Regions from separate parts of the Pseudomonas mercuritolerans genome, predicted to be linked through region 2. Evidence: predicted binding sites of a transcription regulator. Region 2 holds the regulator's gene; the other holds the start of a gene.
What was found. The regulator FliA, encoded in region 2, starts transcription of late flagellar genes. The targets are predictions, from matches to a motif close to CTAAAGTTTNNNNNNNNNNNGCCGNTAA.
Positions count from the first base shown of each region.

Region 1 (5,028 bases), on a different contig from region 2:
TGATTCCCACCACCTACATGAACCGCAGCGGCCAGGCCGTGGCGGCACTCGCCGGTTTCTTCCGCATCAAGCCTGAAGAAATCCTCGTGGCGCATGACGAACTCGACTTGCCTCCGGGCGTTGCCAAGCTCAAGCAGGGCGGCGGCCATGGCGGTCACAACGGGTTGCGCGACATCATTGCGCAACTGGGCAATCAGAATACGTTCTACCGCCTGCGGCTTGGCATCGGCCACCCGGGCGTTGCCAGTATGGTTTCAAATTTCGTCCTGGGTCGTGCGCCACGCGCCGAACAGGAAAAACTCGATGCCAGCATCGACTTTGCCCTCGGCGTGCTGCCGGATATCCTCGCCGGGGAATGGAACCGCGCGATGAAAAACCTGCACAGCCAGAAGGCCTGACTTTTACCCGAGGGGAAACACCATGGGATTCAATTGCGGCATCGTCGGCCTGCCTAACGTCGGCAAGTCCACCCTGTTCAACGCCCTGACCAAATCCGGTATCGCGGCCGAGAACTTCCCCTTCTGCACCATCGAGCCGAATAGCGGCATCGTGCCGATGCCGGATCCGCGTCTGGAAGCTCTGGCGGCCATCGTCAATCCGAAGCGCATCCTGCCGACCACCATGGAGTTCGTCGACATCGCCGGCCTCGTCGCTGGCGCCTCGAAAGGTGAAGGCCTGGGCAACAAGTTCCTGGCCAACATCCGCGAAACCGACGCTATCGCTCACGTGGTGCGCTGCTTCGAAGACGACAACGTGATTCACGTGTCCAACAGCGTCGACCCGAAACGCGACATCGAAATCATCGACCTTGAACTGATCTTCGCCGACCTCGACAGCTGCGAGAAGCAACTGCAGAAAGTCGCGCGCAACGCCAAGGGCGGTGACAAGGACGCCGTGGTTCAGAAGGCTCTGCTCGAGCAACTGATCGCGCACTTCACCGAAGCCAAACCGGCGCGCAGCCTGATGAAGAACATGAGCGCGGATGAGAAAGCCGTGATCAAGGGCTTCCACCTGCTGACCACCAAGCCGGTCATGTACATCGCCAACGTTGCCGAAGACGGTTTCGAGAACAACCCGCACCTGGATGTGGTCAAGGCCATCGCCGAAGAAGAAGGCGCCATGGTCGTTCCGGTGTGCAACAAGATCGAAGCGGAAATCGCCGAGCTCGATGACGGCGAAGAAAAAGACATGTTCCTCGAGGCCCTGGGTCTGGAAGAGCCTGGCCTGAACCGCGTGATCCGCGCCGGCTACGAAATGCTGCACCTGCAGACCTACTTCACCGCCGGTGTCGAAGAAGTCCGCGCCTGGACCGTCAAGGTCGGTGCCACCGCACCACAGGCCGCTGGCGTGATCCACACCGACTTCGAAAAAGGCTTCATCCGTGCCGAAGTCATCGCCTACAACGACTTCATCCAGTACAAAGGCGAAGCCGGCGCCAAAGAAGCCGGCAAGTGGCGCCTGGAAGGCAAGGATTACATCGTCAAGGACGGCGACGTAATGCACTTCCGCTTCAACGTCTGAGCAACAGCCGCACACGAAAAAGCCGCGTTTGATACGCGGCTTTTTTGTGCCTGAAATTCAGTGACTGAGTACATTTCCCTGTGGGAGCGAGCCTGCTCGCGAATGCGGCGTGTCAGCTAAGCATTCGTCAACTGACACACCCATTCGCGAGCAGGCTCGCTCCCACAGTTCGATTCGTCTGTTCAGGCCTTTCTGGTACGCGGTAAAAAGATCGCCAACACACCAAACAATGGCAGGAACGAGCACAGGAAATACACATACTCAATCCCGTGCACATCCGCCAGATGCCCAAGCAGCGCTGCACCAATCCCGCCGAAACCGAACATGAGTCCGAAGAAAATTCCGGCAATCATGCCGACATTGCCCGGCACCAGTTCCTGCGCGTACACCACAATCGCCGAGAATGCCGACGCCAGAATGAAGCCGATCACCACGCTGAGAATGCTGGTCCAGAACAGATCGACATGCGGCAGGATCAGGGTGAAAGGCGCCACCCCCAAGATGGAAAACCAGATCACAGCCTTGCGCCCGATCTTGTCGCCAATCGGTCCGCCGAAGAATGTTCCCGCCGCCACTGCGCCCAGGAAAAGGAACAAGTGCAGCTGCGAGCTGGCCACCGACAGGTCGAACTTCTCGATCAGGTAGAAAGTGAAGTAACTGGTGAAACTGGCCATATAGAAATACTTGGAGAACACCAGCAGCCCCAGCACCACCAGCGCACTGGTCACCCTGCCCTTCGACAAGCCGTGCGTCGCCGCCTGGCCGGCCTTGAGCTTGAACAGGTTGAGGTGATTGGCGTACCAGCGACTGATGCGGTACAGCACGAACAGCGCAAAAACCGCGAACAGGCCAAACCACGCCACATTGCCTTGGCCGAAGGGAATGATGATCGCCGCCGCCAGCAGCGGGCCGAACGCGGAGCCGGCATTGCCGCCGACCTGAAAGGTCGATTGCGCCAGACCAAACCGGCCGCCCGAGGCCAGTCGCGCAACACGCGAGGCTTCCGGGTGAAAGGTCGACGAGCCGATACCAATCAGCGCCGCCGCCAGCAGAATCAATGGGAAGCTGCCGACCACCGACATCATCAGAATGCCGATCAAGGTACACACCGTGCCCGCCGGCAACAGCCACGGTTTGGGGTGGCGATCAGTGTGATAACCGACCCACGGCTGCAACAGCGACGCGGTCAATTGGAAGGTCAAGGTGATCAGGCCGACCTGGGTGAAGGTCAGGCCATAGTTGGCCTTGAGCATCGGGTAGATCGACGGCAGCACCGACTGGATCAGGTCGTTGATCAAATGAGCCAGCGCCACCGCGCCGATGATGCGCATCACCAAGGGGCTGCTTTGCGGAGCAGCGGTCGCCGAGGCAGCGGCGGTCTGAACGTTGCTGATAGCCATGGAAAATTCCGGACAGCAGATGGGTGCCCGCAGGCAGGTGCGTCAATGTGCCATTTTTCGGTGCGCTCGCGCTATCCCCTTAGCCAGCTAACTAAGTTATTGGACACACCACCGTGTAGGAGCTGCCGAAGGCTGCGATCTTTTGATCTTGCTTTAACCATCAAAGTCAAAAGATCGCAGCCTTCGGCAGCTCCTACAGGGGATCGTTGGCAGCGAAGGTGATAGCGCAACGCCATGGTCTGAATCTTGCCTTGCTTCTGCCCTTGAACACGATCGCCTTACAAAGGCGCTCGACAATGGGAAGTTTCGCTACAGAGCCGGCCTACAGAGCGGGCATGGGTGAACTTTCGAGGCCTTTTAGAGGGCACGGGTCGTGAGCCAACAGCTCGCGATGCACGCCAATGGTGCGTGGTGTCCAGAGGAGTCATGAGGCATGCAGGCTTTCCTTTCACCGGGGATCAAATTGCTGGGGCGGTTTGGCTTCGCAGGTAAATTCCAATTGTTGTTTCTGCTGTTCATTCTGCCGCTGGCCGGCAGCCTGTTGATGATCGGCCATGACTATCGCGAGAAGCTCAATCTGATCGCCGGCGAACGTGCCGGTGTGCGTCAATTGCTCGCGCTGGATGCGCTGGACAACCTGCTCGCCGCGCAACGCGACCGCGCCGCCCGCTGGCGCGCCACCGAGACCAATCGTCAGCCGACACCGGCCACCCTCGCCGCCATGGCTGCCTTCGACGGCGTGCAACCGGCGGTGCTGCAAGCCACCACCGAGCTGGGCAATGCCCTGAACCAGCAAGGCGCCGACGGCGCAATCCTCGAACGCTTTCAGGCGCTGCAAACCGCACTCAATGGCCTGGATACGAAAAGCCTCAGCAATGTCGGCTGGTGGCCGGACGGTTATGACCGCTTCACCAATGCCCTGGGCGCGCTGCAAGCCTTGCGCGAGCAGATCGTCATGGACAATCGCCTGACCCTCGCGCCGTGGCTGGAAACCTACCTGCTGACGCAGATTTCCACGCAGCACGCACCGGACCTGATCGAGCGGGTCGGCCGTCTCGCCGCGGTCGGCCAGGCTTCGGTGGTCTCCGGGCAGTTCACCCTGCAGAGCCGCCTGCAGTTGCGCGACCTGCGCAGTCGAATCGGCGACGCCCGCGAGCAACTGGTGAAAACCGCCGGCCTGCTGGAGGCGCGTCTGCCAGTCGAGCTGCAAGCCTGGGCCGGTCAGTATCACGACAGCCTGAAACACCTCGACAGCGGCCTGAAAGTCCTCGACGACGGTGTGTTTGGCGGCAGCATCAACCTCAAGCCAGAGGACTTCGAACGCAGCCTCGACGCGCTGCTCACCGACCTCGCTTCCCTGCGCCAGCAATCCCTGGTCGCGCTGGATCAGCGGCTCGATGCGTATTACAGCTCGGCGATCCGCCAGTTCATTGTTGTCGCCGCAATTTTCGGTTGCCTGCTGTTGGCCGCGCTGTACCTGTTCGTCTGCCTGCAAGCCTCGATCCGCCGCAGCGCCAGCGGCATCACCTTGCTCGCTGAGGCCTTGCGCGACGGCAACCTGAGCCTGCAAGTGCCGGTAGTGGGTCGCGATGAGCTGGCAGCGATCAGCACCGCGCTCAACGTCGCTGTGGTGCAACTGCGCAGCAGCATGCTGGGCGTCGACCACGAGACCTCGCAGTTGAGCAACGCGGTACGCAGCCTCAACCAACACTCCAGCGGCGCCCTCGGTGAAGTTGAGGCGCAGCAGTTGCAGATCAGCCAGATCGCAGCTGCCGCCACGCAATTGGCCGCGACCTCGCAAGGCGTCGCGCAGAGTTGCGAACAGGCTTCCGCCAGCGCCCAGCAAACCCGGCGCATCGCCGCCGACAGCAGCCGCGACAGCCAACGCACCACGGCCAGCATTCAGCAGCTCAATCAGCGCCTGAACGACACTGCCGCCGCACTCGGCCGGGTCAGCGAGCAAGGCCAGCAGATTCAACTGGTCGTGGACACCATTCGCGGCGTCGCCGAGCAGACCAACCTGCTCGCGCTCAACGCCGCCATCGAAGCCGCCCGCGCCGGCGAACAGGGTCGCGGCTTTGCCGTGGTCGCCGACGAGGTGCGCAGC
Region 1 is NZ_JAMSHA010000008.1:319,788-324,815, forward strand. Features, by position in the region: gene pth (aminoacyl-tRNA hydrolase) at 1-398, shown strand, start outside; gene ychF (redox-regulated ATPase YchF) at 421-1,521, shown strand; gene ND528_RS22760 (MFS transporter) at 1,704-2,921, opposite strand; gene ND528_RS22765 (methyl-accepting chemotaxis protein) at 3,355-5,028, shown strand, end outside.
Region 1: ND528_RS22765 (methyl-accepting chemotaxis protein) is a predicted target of FliA. The motif match lies at 3,161-3,188, and genes of this name have one in related genera.

Region 2 (5,028 bases):
CGGCGTGGCAGCGGTGATCGGTGCACGTTCACGGACTTCGCTGAACATGCTGTTCACCGCGTCCAGTGCTTCGAGCACCACGTCCATCAGTTCTGCATCAACGCGACGCTCACCCTTGCGCAGGATGTCGAACACGTTTTCGGCGATGTGACAGCACTCCACCAGCTCATTGAGCTGAAGGAAGCCGGCGCCCCCTTTTACAGTGTGGAAACCGCGAAAAATTGCATTGAGCAGATCTGCATCATCCGGGCGGCTTTCCAGCTCGACCAGTTGTTCGGACAGTTGCTCAAGAATCTCGCCGGCCTCAACCAGGAAATCCTGAAGGATCTCTTCATCGGCGCCGAAGCTCATTAATGGGGTGCTCCTACAGGTCTAAAAACCCAAAAAACCCGAATTCCGAAACTCTAGAATCCAAGGCTGGATAACAAATCGTCCACATCGTCCTGACCGGACACAACGTCTTCTCGTTTATCGGCATGAATCTGCGGACCTTCACCCTGCGAGAGATGTTTTTGTGGATCTTTTTCAGCAAGCATTGCGGCGCGGTCATGTTCGATGCCCGCAAAGCGGTCGACCTGACTGGCCATGAGCACGAGTTTGAGCAGATTGCTTTCGACTTCGGTGACCAGTTGGGTCACACGCTTGATCACTTGACCTGTGAGGTCCTGGTAATCCTGAGCCAGCAGGATGTCGTTGAGGTTGCTCGACACCGCACGGTTGTCCGTGCTGCTGCGTGACAGAAAACCGTCGACCCGGCGCGCCAGTTCGCGGAACTCTTCAGCCCCGACCTCGCGACGCATGAAGCGGCCCCAATCGGCGCTCAACGTCTGCGCTTCATCAGCGAGACTGTTGACCACCGGCGTGGCGCTTTCCACCAGATCCATGGTGCGGTTGGCCGCGGCTTCCGTCAGCTTGACCACATAGCCCAGGCGTTCGGTGGCGTCGGTGATTTGCGACACTTCCTCAGCCTGCGGCATGTGCGGATCGATCTGGAAATTGACGATCGCACTGTGCAGTTCACGTGTGAGCTTGCCCACTTCCTGATACAGGCCGCGGTCACGGGTCTGATTGAGCTCATGGATCAGTTGCACCGCGTCGCCGAACCTGCCTTTTTCAAGGCTCTCGACCAGTTCGACCGCGTGTTTTTTCAGGGTCGATTCGAAATCGCCCTGTGATGATTCGTTATGCTCCATAGCTCCCCCGCGCATTCATCAGCCGATGCGTTCGAAAATCTTCTCGATTTTGTCTTTCAACGCTTGAGCCGTGAAAGGTTTGACCACGTAACCGTTCACACCGGCCTGGGCGGCCTCGATGATCTGCTCGCGCTTGGCTTCAGCAGTCACCATCAACACCGGGAGGTGCTTGAGTTTTTCATCGGCGCGCACGTGACGCAGCAGGTCGATACCGGTCATGCCCGGCATGTTCCAGTCCGTTACCAGAAAGTCGATGCTGCCGCTGTTGAGCACCGGAATGGCAGTGGTGCCATCGTCGGCCTCGACGGTGTTGGTGAACCCAAGATCGCGCAGCAGGTTCTTGATGATCCGCCGCATCGTTGAGAAGTCATCAACGATGAGGATTTTCATGTCTTTGTTCAATTCGACCTCCAAGCAGTCTTAAACGCGCCCAGCACCTGGACGCGCCACTTCAATCAATCGGCGCAGCACTTAAAGTTTGTCTGGAGCACAACGGATCGAGACCGGCGCCGTTCATCACCGCACCAGCCTCGTTTCGCAGTGTCCCCACACTGCCTTCAGCGCGCTCGCCACTCCCCCAAACGCCCCCGCAGACGGGCCGCGCACTGGCTGTGTAACTGGCTGACCCGCGATTCACTGACGCCAAGGACTTCACCGATTTCCTTGAGGTTCAGCTCTTCGTCGTAGTACAGCGCCAACACCAGTCGCTCACGCTCCGGCAAATTGGCAATCGCGTCCGCCAGCGCCGCCTGGAAGCGTTCATCTTCCAGATCGCGTGACGGCTCCATATGAGCACTGGCGCCATCCTCGTGCAGCCCTTCGTGTTCGCCGTCCTGCAAGAGGTCGTCGAAACTGAACAGGCGACTGCCCAAGGTGTCATTCAGAATCCCGTAGTAATCGTCGAGACTCAATTGGAGTTCGGCCGCAACCTCGTGATCTTTAGCGTCACGGCCGGTTTTAGCTTCAATCGAGCGAATCGCGTCGCTGACCATCCTGGTATTACGGTGAACCGAGCGTGGTGCCCAATCCCCTTTGCGCACTTCATCGAGCATCGCGCCGCGGATTCGAATGCCCGCGTACGTTTCGAAACTGGCGCCTTTGCTGGCGTCGTATTTGGTCGAGACTTCGAGCAAACCGATCATCCCGGCCTGGATCAGGTCTTCGACCTGCACGCTGGCCGGCAGGCGCGCCAGCAAGTGATAGGCAATGCGCTTGACCAGTGGCGCGTAGCGCTCGATCAATTCGTATTGCGCGTCACGCGCCGACTTTTTGTAAAGATTCATGCCACTGGCGGTCATATCACAGGCCCTGCGGTTTGCTGCACGAGACGCTCGACGAAAAATTCCAGATGCCCGCGCGGGTTGGCGGGCAGCGGCCAGGTGTCGACCTTCTGGGCGATGGCCTTGAAGGCCAGCGCGCACTTGGAACGGGGAAAGGCTTCGTAGACGGCGCGCTGCTTCTGCACCGCCTTGCGCACGCTTTCGTCGTACGGCACGGCGCCGACGTATTGTAGGGCGACGTCGAGGAAGCGATCCGTGACCTTGGTCAACTTGGCGAACAAGTTGCGCCCTTCCTGCGGGCTCTGCGCCATGTTGGCCAGCACGCGGAAGCGGTTCATGCCGTAGTCGCGGTTGAGCAACTTGATCAGCGCGTAAGCGTCGGTGATCGAAGTCGGCTCGTCGCAGACCACCAGCAACACTTCCTGGGCGGCACGAACGAAACTGACTACCGAGTCACCAATACCCGCAGCGGTGTCGATCACCAGCACGTCGAGATTGTCGCCGATGTCGCTGAACGCCTGGATCAGGCCGGCGTGTTGCGCCGGGCTCAGGTGCACCATGCTCTGCGTGCCGGAGGCCGCCGGCACGATGCGAATCCCGCCCGGGCCCTGCAACAGCACGTCGCGCAGTTCGCAACGGCCTTCGATAACGTCGGCCAAAGTGCGCTTGGGTGTCAGCCCCAGCAGAACGTCGACGTTCGCCAGGCCCAGGTCGGCGTCCAGCAGCATGACCCGACGGCCAAGCTCTGCCAGCGCCAGCGACAAGTTCACTGACACGTTAGTCTTGCCGACGCCACCTTTGCCGCCGGTCACCGCGATCACCTGTACGGGATGCATGCTGCCCATGTTATTTCTTTACCTTGTCTTGCATAGACGGAGGCCACATTACTGGCTGCGCGTTCCTGATCGGAACAATGCGTGGCAGACCATCGATGTAGGTACAAAAACTGTTCATGATTACCTCAGCCAACCTGCTTGGTCGGGCTGTGATAGATGTCAGCGAACATGTCAGCCATGGCTTCTTCGCTGGGTTCTTCCTGCATTTGCACGCTGACGGCGCGGCTGACCAGTTGATGACGGCGCGGCAGATGCAAATCATCCGGAATCCGTGGGCCATCGGTCAGGTACGCGACCGGCAATTCATGACTGATCGCCAGGCTCAACACTTCGCCGAGACTGGCCGTTTCATCCAGTTTAGTCAGGATGCAGCCGGCCAGCCCGCAACGCTTGTAACTGTGATAAGCGGCGGTTAGAACCTGTTTCTGGCTGGTGGTTGCCAGGACCAGATAATTTTTTGAGCGAATGCCACGCCCGGCCAGGCTCTCAAGCTGCATGCGCAACGCCGGATCACTGGCTTGCAGGCCGGCAGTATCGATCAAAACCACGCGTTTGCGTAGCAGTGGATCCAATGCTTGCACCAGCGACTGGCCCGGATCGACGTGCGTTACCGGCACGTTGAGGATGCGCCCAAGGGTTTTCAGTTGTTCCTGCGCGCCGATGCGGAAGCTGTCCATACTGACCAGCGCGACATTCTGCGCGCCGTACTTGAGCACGTAACGCGCGGCGAGCTTGGCCAGCGTGGTGGTCTTGCCCATGCCGGCAGGGCCGACCATGGCAATCACACCGCCCTCTTCCAGCGGCTCGACTTCCGGTACGGCAATCATCCGCGCCAAATGCGCCAGCAGCATGCGCCAGGCCTGACGCGGCTCTTCGATATCGGTAATCATCGCCAACAGATCGCGCGACAGCGGGCCGGACAGGCCGATTCGCTGCAGACGGCGATACAGATTGGCCTGGGCCGGACGGCTGCCTTGCAGCTGATTCCAGGCCAGGGTGCCGAGCTGCACTTCCATCAGCTCGCGCAGGCTGTTCAATTCAAAACGCATCGACTCCAGCGCACGCGGATCGACACCCGCCGAGGCCTGCGCAGGTGCTGCGGCCGGGCGCGTCGGTGCGGCGTAGGTCGGCTCGCTCAGCGGCTCGGCAGCAGTCAGCGGCAGGCCTGCGGTCAACGGCAGCCCGGCGAACAACTGCTGATTGGTGTTGCCGTCGGCTTCGCCACGCAGGCTCAGCTCGGCCTGGGCGGTGACGATGCGCGACTGGGTCTTGCGCAGCTCGTCTTCGAGTTCCATGTTCGGAACCCGTGGCGCCAGCGCCGACAATTTGTAATCCAGAGCCGCCGTCAACTCGACGCCGCCGGCAATGCGGCGGTTGCCGATGATGGCGGCATCAGCGCCCAGCTCATCGCGAACCAGCTTCATGGCCTGACGCATATCGGCGGCGAAAAAACGCTTAACTTGCATAAACCACTACCTCAGCCGTTGGGCCCTACTGTCGCAACGATGGTCACTTGCTTGTTGTCCGGTACTTCCTGGTAGGCCAGTACATGCAGGCCTGGCACTGCGAGGCGACCGAAGCGCGAGAGCATCGCGCGAATCGGGCCTGCTACCAGCAGGATCACCGGTTGGCCTTGCATTTCCTGACGCTGGGCCGCTTCGATCAACGAACGCTGCAGCTTCTCGGCCATGCTCGGCTCCAGCAGAACGCCCTCTTCCG
Region 2 is NZ_JAMSHA010000001.1:942,573-947,600, forward strand. Features, by position in the region: gene ND528_RS04400 (chemotaxis protein CheA) at 1-351, opposite strand, end outside; gene ND528_RS04405 (protein phosphatase CheZ) at 405-1,193, opposite strand; gene ND528_RS04410 (chemotaxis response regulator CheY) at 1,212-1,583, opposite strand; gene fliA (RNA polymerase sigma factor FliA) at 1,751-2,491, opposite strand; gene fleN (flagellar synthesis regulator FleN) at 2,488-3,318, opposite strand; gene flhF (flagellar biosynthesis protein FlhF) at 3,435-4,775, opposite strand; gene flhA (flagellar biosynthesis protein FlhA) at 4,787-5,028, opposite strand, start outside.